4 regions of the Flavobacterium sp. PL12 genome follow, and region 2 is predicted to be linked to each of the others. Evidence: riboswitches for the same ligand, from Rfam matches in the RefSeq annotation. Region 2 holds a riboswitch; each other region holds the start of a gene.
The links. A riboswitch is a leader RNA that binds a small molecule or an ion and turns the genes downstream of it on or off. The one in region 2 is predicted to bind S-adenosylmethionine.
Positions count from the first base shown of each region.

Region 1: linked by a shared signal. The riboswitch ahead of RCH19_RS04610 (Na+/H+ antiporter NhaC family protein) and the one ahead of RCH19_RS11270 (hypothetical protein) in region 2 are both predicted to bind S-adenosylmethionine.
Region 3: linked by a shared signal. The riboswitch ahead of thrA (bifunctional aspartate kinase/homoserine dehydrogenase I) and the one ahead of RCH19_RS11270 (hypothetical protein) in region 2 are both predicted to bind S-adenosylmethionine.
Region 4: linked by a shared signal. The riboswitch ahead of RCH19_RS06950 (homocysteine S-methyltransferase family protein) and the one ahead of RCH19_RS11270 (hypothetical protein) in region 2 are both predicted to bind S-adenosylmethionine.

Region 1 covers NZ_JBANDI010000006.1:79,037-82,359, reverse strand. The annotation lists gene fabG (3-oxoacyl-[acyl-carrier-protein] reductase) at 1-229, opposite strand, end outside; gene RCH19_RS04610 (Na+/H+ antiporter NhaC family protein) at 442-1,758, opposite strand; SAM-I-IV-variant riboswitch at 1,815-1,912, opposite strand; gene RCH19_RS04605 (hypothetical protein) at 2,047-2,469, opposite strand; gene sucD (succinate--CoA ligase subunit alpha) at 2,680-3,323, opposite strand, start outside.
Region 2 covers NZ_JBANDI010000023.1:18,945-22,267, forward strand. The annotation lists gene RCH19_RS11260 (hypothetical protein) at 1-486, shown strand, start outside; gene RCH19_RS11265 (hypothetical protein) at 589-1,086, shown strand; SAM-I-IV-variant riboswitch at 1,500-1,598, shown strand; gene RCH19_RS11270 (hypothetical protein) at 1,658-2,470, shown strand; gene RCH19_RS11275 (hypothetical protein) at 2,526-3,146, shown strand; gene RCH19_RS11280 (hypothetical protein) at 3,152-3,323, shown strand, end outside.
Region 3 covers NZ_JBANDI010000011.1:47,391-50,713, forward strand. The annotation lists gene RCH19_RS06880 (O-acetylhomoserine aminocarboxypropyltransferase/cysteine synthase family protein) at 1-185, shown strand, start outside; gene RCH19_RS06885 (hypothetical protein) at 504-794, shown strand; SAM riboswitch class I at 1,697-1,819, shown strand; gene thrA (bifunctional aspartate kinase/homoserine dehydrogenase I) at 1,902-3,323, shown strand, end outside.
Region 4 covers NZ_JBANDI010000011.1:62,985-66,307, forward strand. The annotation lists gene RCH19_RS06940 (bifunctional precorrin-2 dehydrogenase/sirohydrochlorin ferrochelatase) at 1-157, shown strand, start outside; gene RCH19_RS06945 (NAD(P)/FAD-dependent oxidoreductase) at 258-1,310, shown strand; SAM riboswitch class I at 1,403-1,523, shown strand; gene RCH19_RS06950 (homocysteine S-methyltransferase family protein) at 1,796-2,797, shown strand; gene RCH19_RS06955 (hypothetical protein) at 2,902-3,323, shown strand, end outside.

The sequences.
Region 1 (3,323 bases), on a different contig from region 2:
CCTCTACAAAAGTTTGTGCTTGATTGAAATCAGCAGCATCAGATTGATATCCTTTTGCCTTGATTCCAAGAGCATTTAGTTCGTTTTCTAAGGCTAAAGCTGATTCGACAGAAGAACTGTATGTAAACGCTACATTTGCTCCATGCTTAGCAAAAACTTCTGCAATTCCTTTTCCTATTCCGCGACTTGCGCCAGTAATTATAGCTACTTTTCCTTCTAGTAATTTCATATTCTAAAACTTAGTTTAATTTTTATTTGGAGCTTTTCCTGCTATTCGCTACAATCTTTTATTTATGTCATTGCTTCGTTCCGCGCAATCAACAAAAATAAAAGGATTTTCACTTCTATCAGGGCTATTTTATATCTGCCAAATATATAATATTTACTTTTTTAAAAAAAATTGAAATCCATATACATTAATGTAAATGCCTTGTTTTAATTTTAAATCAGTCGATTAATCCATTTATCCCAGAAATTAACATAAATAGCAAACAATGTAAAAATAAGTAACAGTAAATGATACCAAGCATTAGAAATCAAATCGAAAAAATTTAACTGACCATTAGCAAAACTTAATATTAATAAAACTTGAGCACCATAAGGTAAAATTCCTTGTATTACGCAAGAGAATATATCTAAAATTGTAGCAGTTTTTCTCGCATCAAGTTGATATTCATCGTTAATTTCTTTCGCTATTGTTCCTGTGATTACAATGGATACCGTGTTGTTAGCAATTGCAAGATTAGTGAGACCAACTAAAGTTCCAATTCCCATTTGCGCTGATTTTTTACTTTTAATTCGTTTTTTGACTTGGAATAAAACATAATCAATTCCGCCTGCTTTTTCCACCATTGCAGCTAATCCGCCAGAAAGCATAGATAACAAGAATATCTCCGTCATACTTGTAAATCCTTCATATATCTTTTGAGCAAAAACCATAAGCGTTAAGTCACCACTAAAATATCCGATCAGTCCAGCAAATAAAGTTCCTATAATCAAAGTAGAAAAAACGTTTACTCCAATGACTGCAAGAACAATGACTAATACGTAAGGTAAAATTGTAAGCCAATTAAAGTCATTTACGGGAATGGTAACCGGAACAATCTCAGAGTTTAATCCTAAGTAAAAAAACAATGCAATCGTTACAATAGCTGCGGGTAGAGCTATAAATAAATTGATTTTGAATTTATCTTTCAGTTTACAGCCTAATGATTGAGTTGCGGCAATTGTTGTATCTGAAATCATTGAAAGATTGTCTCCTAACATAGAACCTCCTAGCAATGCACCAGAAATTAGTGGTAAAGATGCACCGCTTGTCGTCGCTAAAGTAACAGCAATGGGACCAATAGCAACTATAGCACCTACAGAAGTACCTGTCGCTGTAGAAAGAAAGGCTGCTATTAGAAAAATTCCTAGCGGGAAATAAGCAACATCAATATTATTAATACCTAGACTTACAACTGCATCAACTCCGCCGGTAGCTTTACTTACCACAGCAAAAGCTCCAGCCAAAAGATAAATAAGACACATAGTCATAATTTTGCTTTCTCCGCAACCAGCAATTAATGTATTTACTTTTTCTTGCGTTGAATTTTTAAATAGTAGGAATGCTGCTATTATACCTACTAATACAGCAACCGGTGAAGGAAGAGCATAGAAATCATTCAGAAAAATGCCAACTCCTAGAAAAGTAGCGATAAAAATAAATAAAGGAATTAGTGCGAATGGGTTACCATTATTTTTTGCATTTTGGATCATAATCAATTTTTGAATTAAAATTGTTACGACGATAAACTAAAAAGCTAAATGGGAATAAAAACAACATTTTTTCCAAAGGATTTGGCTTATCGTTTTAGCACCTTGCTCGTTGTTGCAGGTTGCTATCTCATAATTGAGATTCGTGATAACGGTTGCAAAAGTAGTTCATATTTCATTATAAAAACAAACAAAAATTAGCATTTATTATTATTATTATTATTATAAAACAAAAAAGACCTTACCGAAGTAAAGTCTTTAAGAGATAATAGTATATTTATTGGTTATAACTTAAAAAGCTACATTCCATTTTGGCAATCTTCCATTTTCATCTAAGAAATTTTGTAATACTTGACCTTCCACTGCAGTTGGTATTGCTTTACTTTTATCATTAAAAGTTTCGTACCAAACCACTTCTAAAGTAGTAATATCTTCTATTTTCATTTGCGCTGGCCAAGAATATTTTCTTCCTGTTTTTGCAAATTGGTGTCCTTCAACAATTTTGTCATTTAAACCACCATTTTTAATTTTCAAAGTTCCGTCATTTTGAACGGTTCCAGTAGAACCTACCATAATTAGCTCTTTCTCTTCTCCAACAGCATAAACTAGAAATACGCCAGAACCTTCTGATGCATTGCAAACTTCTGCTAAACTATCTTCTGCTGTAAATGAAAACTGATTGGTAACTTTGAATTTTTTTAATTCCTTGTACATATATTATATTTTTATTTGAATTGGCTTCCTCAAATAGAGCTCTAAAAATCTTGAGCAGTATCTAAACCATTCGTTTACGTTTGTTATTTATTAAAAAAACTATAAATCATCTATTTTTAATAAAGTGCAAAGGTATTCTTTAATTCCATTTTATAATAAAAAAGCCTCACAAAATGCGAGGCTTTTAAAATATTTGTATTTAGAAAAAGATTATCCTAAAACTTCTTTTACTTTTTTACCAATCTCAGCTGGAGAATCCACTACGTGAATACCGCATTCTCTCATGATTTGTTTTTTAGCTTCCGCAGTATCGTCAGATCCACCAACAATCGCACCGGCGTGTCCCATTGTACGTCCTGCTGGAGCAGTAACTCCTGCAATGAAACCGACAACTGGTTTACGATTACCATCAGCTTTAATCCAATGAGCAGCATCAGCTTCTAATTGTCCACCAATTTCACCTATCATTACGATACATTCTGTTTCTGGGTCATTCATTAACAACTCTACTGCTTCTTTTGTAGTAGTTCCAATAATTGGATCTCCACCAATTCCGATAGCAGTTGTGATTCCTAAACCTTGTTTTACAACTTGGTCAGCAGCTTCATAAGTTAAAGTTCCTGATTTAGAAACAATACCTATAGTTCCTTTTTTGAATACGAAACCTGGCATAATACCAACTTTAGCTTCACCAGGAGTAATAATTCCAGGACAATTAGGACCTATTAATCTTGCATTTCTTTCTTTAACATAACTGTTTGCTTTAATCATGTCAGCAACAGGAATTCCTTCTGTAATTGCAATAATTACTTTAATACCTGCATCTGCAGCTTCCATAATTGCATCAGCAGCAA
Region 2 (3,323 bases):
GAAAACACCATGGAAAACATTCGAAAATTAATTCCATTAAACAAAATCATAGTAAACGATTCCTATTTACTTGATAAACCTGAATTTTATGAGAATAGTGTTTATCCTTTGATAAAAGCAATTTCAAAGAATAAAAAAACGCTAAAACACTTTTATACTGATTTTCTAAACAAGGTAAATTTTAATAAAGTTGATGTATATAATTTTTTACAACAAAAATATTCAACTTCAGAAATTAGAATTATACAGAACAATGTCGATGAATTAAAATCGCACGACAGACTGTTGTATTCCAACCATTATATTATTGATTGCGCTATTGGTTTTAATTTTAATCCTCGAATTAGTTCCAACTCACAAATAATCATTGAAACTATTTTTGAAAAATACACCTATAATAGGTTGCGTAATCACTTGAGAAAAACGAGTCAACATTTTCAATGTTTAGTAGAAGAAAAGAAAATAAACGCATATTATCCAAATTAAAGACTTTCTTTTCGTAGTTGAATAGAATAGTAGTAATTATTAACTAGATTTTAATTTTTAGTGAAGATTAAATAAAACAACAGTTCAAAATACTTAAAACCCATGGATCAAGTTAAAATTAAATTGCTAAAGCAACTCTCATCCATCGGTGATGTTACTTTTTTCACAGAGAATAAAAAATATATTATAACAACACAGGAAAAAACTCCTTTAAATACGCAAGCAAATACTGTATTACACTTTTTTGAGAAGCTAGACATAAGTATGATAAACTCAATTTTGGATGTAAGTTTCACTTATCAACATTTCACAAAGGGAGATTTCATCGGCAAACTTGATGATGCTTTTAATGAACTTCTTGATGCTGGCGACACTTATCTAACTAGACATAGTGGTTCGTGTAACTCTCAAAGCTGTAACTTCAATTGTAAAGGTTACTCTTTTATTGGAAACAATTCCAATAATTATTTTGATTTAATTTTTGATATCAAAGAGGGAATTGTTCACGACATTTATGAATGTAGTAATTTTAAGTGCGATGAAAAAAATTTAAAGAAAAATATCATGATAGAGATTGACAAGTCTAATATGCCATTTTAGAAAGGCATTAAACGCTTTGTAATCTTTACAATTTATTCTCAGAATTTATAATTCTTATAATAATGATACTATTTCAATCAATAAAAATTAGAGTAATTAGCATTCTTTAAAAAGCAGCGCTAAACAGTTTACAATAATTTTAAAATATTAGATTTTTATACTCCTTATTGATCTACAATATTTAACATTTATCAGTTTAAAATCATCAAGTTATTTTTAAGAATTTTAACTACAGACAAAGAAAATTACATATAAAATTTGATATTGTAGTTCTGTGAATGAATTTTATAGTAGTGATTATTGACAGTTCATATTTTTTCATTGTTTACTCTATCCAAAATATAAAATGTAAAACTGTAATATGTTACAACAAGGTATAACTTGCATATCTCGATTTTTTTTTATAATATTTGTCAAAGCATCAAGAATTACACATTTGTGTAATGCCAACCGATCAACTCAAGACACGGTGGCTTAGAATGCGGGACAGTCGTTCAAATGTATTGAGAAACCACAATTCTTTATCGCATTTTACGACATAGCAAAAACTATAATTTAAAATTGTTATGTTATGTATACTAAAAGTATTCAGTTAAAAGAAATCCTAAAGCACCAATCAGGTAGCGATATTGATCATTATGTAGGCTTAAAAACACAATGGCATAGTTGCGAAAATCGCAATTTAGTTGTGTCTCCAATGATTGAGGACAAATTCACTCCATTAGGAATCGAAATCAGCCACAGCGCTCTCACAACACAACTTGATTTTACCGGAGTAACTCCTGACGAGATTTTGTTATTTGATAGTGAAAAACAATTCACAGGAAAAACATTTAGTCTACATGAAGGAAGTGGTACTTTCAAAGTAGAGACCCAAGCCCGTTTTATACTCATCTGGAATACGAAAAAAGATGAAAAAACTAGGCGAGATTTACAAAACTTCAACTGTAAAACTTTACTACTTGATGATGACCTTGCTTACACTATTAATAGGATTTCTGGGTATTACGGTAAATTCCCTTATTTTATTTTAAAACATCCTAAATCGCCTTGTTACACACAAATTCCTATTCACTTAGTTGAAGATGAAGCTTCAGCAAGCCACTTACCCGGAAGCGTATTATCAATTGCTAGTGAAATATTAGAAGATAAAACTCAAAAAGAGTCGCTACTACTCTATCATTTTGAAAAGGTTTATGAAAAAATCAGTATTGATTCAAATCAACCCAAGGATTTAGCCTTGATTCTAAGTTCAGATTCAGCTCATTACTTACCGAAAGAGAATAATAAATCAAGATTTATGAATAGTATCCCCTATGGTGGAGTTTTGCTAGATTTAAATGGTCATATTATCGCACAATCTACCCAACATTTTATTAAATAAATAGTCATTTCTACGATCCTCATTGTCATTCTTTTCAAGAAGGACAGGACGGATTATGAATTATAAAGTACACATAAATATGCTGACGTATACCGATTCCGATTTTTTAAAACCAGTTTTTTCGACATTAGTGATTAAAGTTTCAAGTATTGTAAAATGCTTTCAATCCATAGAGAATTTTGTAACCACATATAATTATGGCGGACAAACAAATGGTGTGCTATTAATTGCAGCCGAAATGTGTATGCCTGCATTTCGATTAGAAGCTTTTGCTGCTGACGTGCTAATTCCTTTTGGCATGAAATTGAATGATGATTTTGCCTTTATTGATGAAAGACAAATTGAAGGCGTTCGAAATACGAATTCTTACAACGTAAATATTGAACATCCAGATTGTGACAATACCAATTGGTTAAAAGGAATGATTATTGAAAAAGGGAATTATATTTGGTACAGTGATCCAGATTTAACTGAATTTGAAAAAGAAACTAATTTCAGATTATTTAAGAACCTTTGTTATAATGAACCTGAAAAATTCAACCTCAATCCTCGAGTTATTAAATTAGATGATACCTATGTACATTATACAGTTAGTGGTTTAGACATGTATTATAAGTTGCATCGAGATGCTTTATGGTATAATGAGAAAGTTTATGGAGATTGTAAATTTAACTAAAAAGAATGAATATAAAAAGTAGTGTTTCAAAGACCTTTACCGCTCAAGCCACCATTGGTTTGTATAAAGGCTATTCGGATGAAATTATTTTAATAAGTGACTTTAAAAAGAAGCTATATAACAGACAGCAACAAATTAAAAAAGAATTTGATGTAGTGCTGAGCGTAAAACTTGCAC
Region 3 (3,323 bases), on a different contig from region 2:
ATACAAAATCTTTAATAATACATCCGGCAAGTACAACGCACCAACAATTATCAGCAACGGAGCAAATTGCTGCAGGAGTTCCAAATGACTTAATTAGATTATCTGTTGGTTTAGAAGATATTCAAGATCTAATTCAAGACCTAAAACAAGTATTTGAAAATATAAAACAGGCTCAGCTAGTTTAAAGAGAAACCTGTTTTTCTTTGAATGTTTAAATTTTAAATGAAGGACTTCTGTAAATTCAGAAGTCTTTTTTTATATGATTGATGAGTTATATAAGAGAAAATATTTGACTTGTCAACATCGAAATATAATTCCCTACGAAAGCAATAAAATTGGTAAGAAATTATATAAGTTTTAAAACTAATTGTGTAACCTTTTTAGCAAAAGATTAAACTAAATTTGCTGAACAAGAAAAAAGAGCGAATAACTATCTTGTTAGCTTCTCTTTTTGATTATAACGTAATGTGGGTATTTATAAATAATTAAACTAAAATTTTATTATGGAATCAAAAGAATTATTGGATACAATGGAAAATTCGACCAAAGTGAATAATAGAATTGGAGATCACAAATGGGATAAATATCTAGATGATTATTTTAACTATTTTAAAGAATATAAAAAGCATTACAATAAATCAGTTGAAGGAAATAGTAAGTCACTATCAATATATCCTTATATGCAGCAAAAATGGGAGTCTCTGAAAAGAAGAATCAGTAGAGCGCATAAGTATAATCGCTTAAATGATAAACAAATTGAAAGGCTGATTGTTATGAAAATTAAGGAATATTAATTTAAAGTTATTAATCCGTTAAATCCGTTAATCACATTAGGAGAATGCGAAAATAATTTCGATATTTGAGTAAATAAAAAATAAACATGGAATTTAAAATTAGTAATACGTTTATGGTCGGTCAGGATAAATCCTGAGGGTAGTTTATTGCGTAATTTTAAATCGAAATTATAATAAATAAGCTTCCCAGGTAACGGGAGGCTTTTTTTATAAATAGTCGTGTAACATTTTTTTAATAGAATATAGTCAAAACAGATGAATAGAATAAAAAATCATAATAGTAGCAAGCTAGCAGTCACAAAAATAATTTGTGTCATTATGATGCTGCGTATGAATGTCTGTTAAATCCAAATGTGAAAGTTTAAAGCATAGCTTAAAACCCTTTTGGATATAAATCTAAAAGGGTTTTTGCTTTTAGAAATAAATGAAATAAGTAAAAAAATGAATATTATAAACCTAACAACTAATTAATTATGAGTGCCACTAAGTACGTAGCAAAAACATTTCAGTTATTAAAAAATCTTAATTTCAGAAATAAAAGAAAGAAGAGTAATGACTTTATAAATGAGTTAATCGATTCTAGATTCGGAGTTTCAATAAATGATAATTTATCACAGACAAAAGTGCCAAATTCATTGCTTTTTTTAATGTATTCAAAAGAGAATGAAACTTTATTTATTTAAAAAACGGGATTTTAATTTCCTCCATTTTAAAGTAGAAAAAACGTGCACTGCTTATTCAAATTAGAGATTGTAAAATCTATCGTTATATTTATTTTGCGAGAATAGGCAGTGTACTTTTCATTTTTAGAATGTAAAAATTAGGAATCAAAAGAGGCAAAAGTTTTGTTTTTAAAAATAATTACAGTTAATTTGCTGCTTTAAGTTCACACTTGTATTGAAATGTTATAAAGAAAGGCAGAGGGATTAGACCCGATGAAGCCTTAGCAACCCTTCGATTTATCGAAGAAGGTGCTGCATTCTACCTCGAACTGAAATTATTTCAGTTACATGGAAAGATAACAATAAGAATTCGTCTAGACACCTAACATCTAGCTTTCTTTCTAATATTTCCAGACACAAATCAAAAATCATTAAAGATTTGAAATTGGAAAATAAACCTTCATTAATTACATTACAAGATTTCACCACACATAATGGTGCTTTCTATGCTACACTTAACTTAAGTTATCAGGTTTTTGGTGCTGCTTTGCACACCGCTCCTATAATTTTAATCAATCACGCTTTAACTGGAAACTCACAGGTAATAGGAGAATCTGGTTGGTGGAATGAAATAGTAGGAGTTGATAAAACAATCGATACTAGAAAATATACAATCATCGCTTTTGATGTTCCAGGTAATGGTTTTAATTCAGCTACAATCGAGAATTACAGAGATTTTATTGCCAGAGATATTGCTAAAATTTTTCTGGAAGGACTTCGTGTCTTAAAAGTTGATCAACTTTTTGCGCTTATCGGTGGATCTGTAGGAGGAGGAATAGGTTGGGAAATTTTAGCCTTAGAACCAAAACTAACACAAAATTTTATTCCCATTGCTACCGATTGGAAAGCTACTGATTGGTTGATTGCTAACTGTTACTTGCAAGAGCAAATATTAAACAATTCCAAGAAACCTATAGAAGACGCGCGCATTCACGCAATGTTGTGCTACCGAACTCCTGAATCTTTTAAAGAAAAATTTAATAGAGATATCAATGTACAACTTGAAACCTTTCAAGTAGAGAGTTGGCTGAATTATCACGGAGAAAAATTGGAGAAAAGATTTCAGTTAGCTGCGTACAAGATGATGAATCAACTATTAAAAACGATTGATATCACTCGGAATCGAGAATCTTTAGAATCACTGATTTCTAAAGTCGATGCCAATATTTATATCGTAGGAATCAATTCTGATTTATTTTTTACGGCAAAGGAGAATAAAGAAACATACAACGATATTAAAAAATTTAAAAATAATGTATTCTATAGTGAGATTGACTCGCAGCATGGACACGATGCTTTCTTGATGGAATACGAACAATTAGACAATTTATTAGAAGTAGTCTTCAAAAATAAAAAACAAATGAAAATATTAAAATTTGGTGGAAAATCTTTAGCAAACGGTGAAGGGATTAATACGGTTCTAAATATTATTGAAAGTAAAATAAAGCAAGAAGAAAAAGTTGCAGTTGTTGTATCAGCAAGAGGAAAAGCTACTGATGAGCTAGATGATATTTTAACCATCGCTGTAAAAAATGGTAATTACAAACCACTTCTTGAGAGTTTTAAAAAATATCAAAAAGATGGATTTGAATCAATTGATTTTTCTGTTGAATTTGAAAAATTAGATAAGCTTTTTGAAGGCGTAAGTTTAATAGGCGATTACAGCACTAAAATTCAAGATCAAATTTTAGCGCAAGGAGAAGTGCTTTCTGCTAAATTACTTGTGTTTTTATTGAACGAAAGAGGTATTCTTGCAAAATTCGCCGATACCCGTGAATTGATAGTGACAGATTCGAATTTTGGGGAT
Region 4 (3,323 bases), on a different contig from region 2:
AGCTAAAAGGCTGCGACAATTTTTTGAAGAAGTAATCCCAGATGATATTAATAAAATGGTAGAAAACTTAAATGAATATCGGAAAACATTGAAAGGAAACTTTGAAGAAAAAGTTGAAAAAATGAATAAGATTACTGAAACGTTAAAAAATATATAAAAAGTTCCTGTAGATTTAAAGGAATGATAAAAATCATAAAAAGGAGAAGCAAATATTCGTTTCTTTGTAAACTCAAAAAATGACTATAAATAGTAATGTAATGATTAAAACTGATATTCTTATAATAGGAGCTGGTCCAACAGGTTTATTTGCTGTTTTTGAAGCCGGTTTGTTAAAGTTAAAATGCCACATACTAGATGCGTTGCCACAAGCAGGAGGGCAACTTTCAGAATTATACCCTAAAAAACCAATATACGATATTCCAGGATTTCCAGAAGTTTTAGCTGGGGATTTAGTTGATAACTTAATGGAACAAATTAAGCAGTTTGAACCTGGATTTACGTTAGGAGAACGAGCAGAAACAATAGAAAAGCAAGATGATGGAACTTTTATAGTTACATCTAATAAAGGAACACAATTTCACGCTCCAGTAATTGCGATTGCAGGTGGTTTAGGAAGTTTTGAACCAAGAAAACCACTTATTGATGGGATTAATTTCTATGAAGATAAAGGAATTAAATATTTTATAAAAGATCCAGAGGAATTTAGAGATAAGAAAGTTGTTATCGCTGGAGGTGGAGATTCTGCTTTAGATTGGAGTATTTTCCTGTCTAATATTGCTTCAGAAGTAACGTTAGTTCATCGAAGAAACGAATTCAGAGGTGCTCTAGATTCTGTTGAAAAAGTACAAGAATTAAAAGATGCTGGAAAAATAAGATTAATCACACCGGCAGAGGTTATCGGTATAAATGGCGCCGAACATATCGAATCGGTTGTTTTAGATGAAAACGGAGCACAAAGAACAATTGCTACAGATTTCTTTATTCCACTTTTTGGTCTTACACCTAAATTAGGTCCTATTGGAGATTGGGGATTAGAAATTGAAAAGAATGCAATCAAAGTAAATAATGCTTTAGATTATCAAACTAATATTCCGGGTATTTTTGCAATAGGTGACGTAAATATCTATCCAGGAAAATTAAAATTAATACTTTGTGGCTTCCACGAAGCAACTTTAATGTGTCAAGCTGCATACCAGATCATAAATCCAGGTAAGAAATATGTTCTAAAATACACTACGGTTGCTGGAGTAGACGGCTTTGATGGAACTCGTAAAGAAGCTCCAAAAGCAGTGGTTAAAGCAATAGTTTAACAATTTCCCATAAAATAGTTAAAAAATATAGCGTTATTACTTGCAAGTAGTAGCGCTATGTCTTTACTTTGCATTGTTCATATATTTATTGACAGTTATCACGAAAGGCGGAGGGAAAGACCCAATGAAACCTTAGCAACCCTTTATCTTTTAAAGAAGGTGCTACATTCTACTTTATGCTGAATTTATTTCAGTAATTAAGATAGATAACACACGAATACTCACAGCAGTATTTCTCAAAATTTTTCTTGATAACATATCGATATTTAGCCCACTGAATTAATTTCAGTTTTAGGAGCGAATTATTATGCTTTTTTGCTAATAATTTTCCCGCTGTTCACTGTATCTTTTTATACTGAAATAAATTCAGCATAAAAAGGATGCCGTTTCCATCGGGGCTAAGCAGTTTATATATTGAATTTTTGTTAGTATTAATAAAATGTACAGATCTCTATAACAAAGAGGTTTTTAAGAAATAAACGATTATGTCAGATATTCAAAAGGCCATAAAAGAGAGAATTCTTATTCTTGATGGCGCAATGGGAACTATGTTACAACGCTACAATTTCTCCGAAGAAGATTTTCGTGGAGAGCGTTTTAAAGATTTCCCACATTCACTTAAAGGAAATAATGATTTACTATCACTGACCCAACCCAAAGCGATAAAAGAAGTTCATGCTAAATATTTTGATGCAGGAGCAGACATCATAGAAACGAACACTTTTTCGAGTACCACTATTGGAATGGCTGATTATCATCTCCAAGATTTTGTATACGAAATGAATTTTCAATCTGCAAAAATTGCTCGCGAAGTTGCTGATGACTTTACCGCTAGAAATCCAGAGAAACCTCGTTTTGTAGCAGGTTCAGTAGGACCAACAAATAGAACGGCAAGTATGTCGCCAGATGTGAATGATCCAGGGTATAGAGCAGTAACTTTTGATGATTTGCGCAAAGCTTACAAGCAGCAAGTAGAAGCCTTGATGGATGGTGGCTGCGATATATTACTTGTAGAAACTATTTTCGACACCTTGAATGCTAAAGCAGCGCTTTTTGCTATTGAAGAAGTCAAAGACGAACGCAATATTGAAATCCCAATCATGGTTTCAGGAACAATTACCGATGCATCAGGAAGAACACTTTCAGGACAAACGGTTGAAGCATTTTTAGTTTCAGTTTCACACATTCCATTATTAAGTGTAGGTTTCAATTGTGCGCTTGGAGCTGACTTATTGAAACCATACTTGCAAACATTATCTCATAACACATCATTTAATGTTTCGGCGCATCCTAATGCAGGATTGCCAAATGCTTTTGGAGAATACGATGAAACACCAGAAGAAATGCAAGCCCAAATCAAAACGTATTTAGACGATAATTTAGTAAATATAATAGGTGGTTGTTGTGGAACAACTCCACAACACATCAAGTTGATTGCAGATATTGCTAAGGATTATAAACCAAGAGTTTCGACTGCGGTGATGTAAAACACTAATAACCTTTGTCAAAGTTTTAAACTTATAAATGGAGAGTTTTGACTGTTATGATGTAAATCTTTTTTTATTTAGAAATGAATTAAAAATTAGAAGCTATGTTAAAAAAAATCAATGCATTATTTGTACTTTTTAGTTTGATGTTTTTTTCAAGTTGTAAGCAAGAAATCAAAATTGATAGCGGTCGAGAATTAATTATTCAAAATATAAATGTTTTGTTAGATTCTGTTGAGCGTTTTGATACAAGTAAAATGCCTACTTCAGAAGAGTTTAAAAACGTTAAAATTGAGCAGATAAAAATAGGGTTAATTGATTCTGTTTTAGTTCAAAATATAAAAGACTACAATTCAAGTTTCATTATTAATAGAAATGATTTAGTTAATTTCAAATCAAATTATAATATAGAGATAGTAAAGGTTAATAATGATGATATCAATTTTTTGTTTGTGAGTTTTTCAAATTTCAAAGTTGACAAGTACAAAGCGACTATCGATGTTAAAAAAATGATTGGAATAGCTAT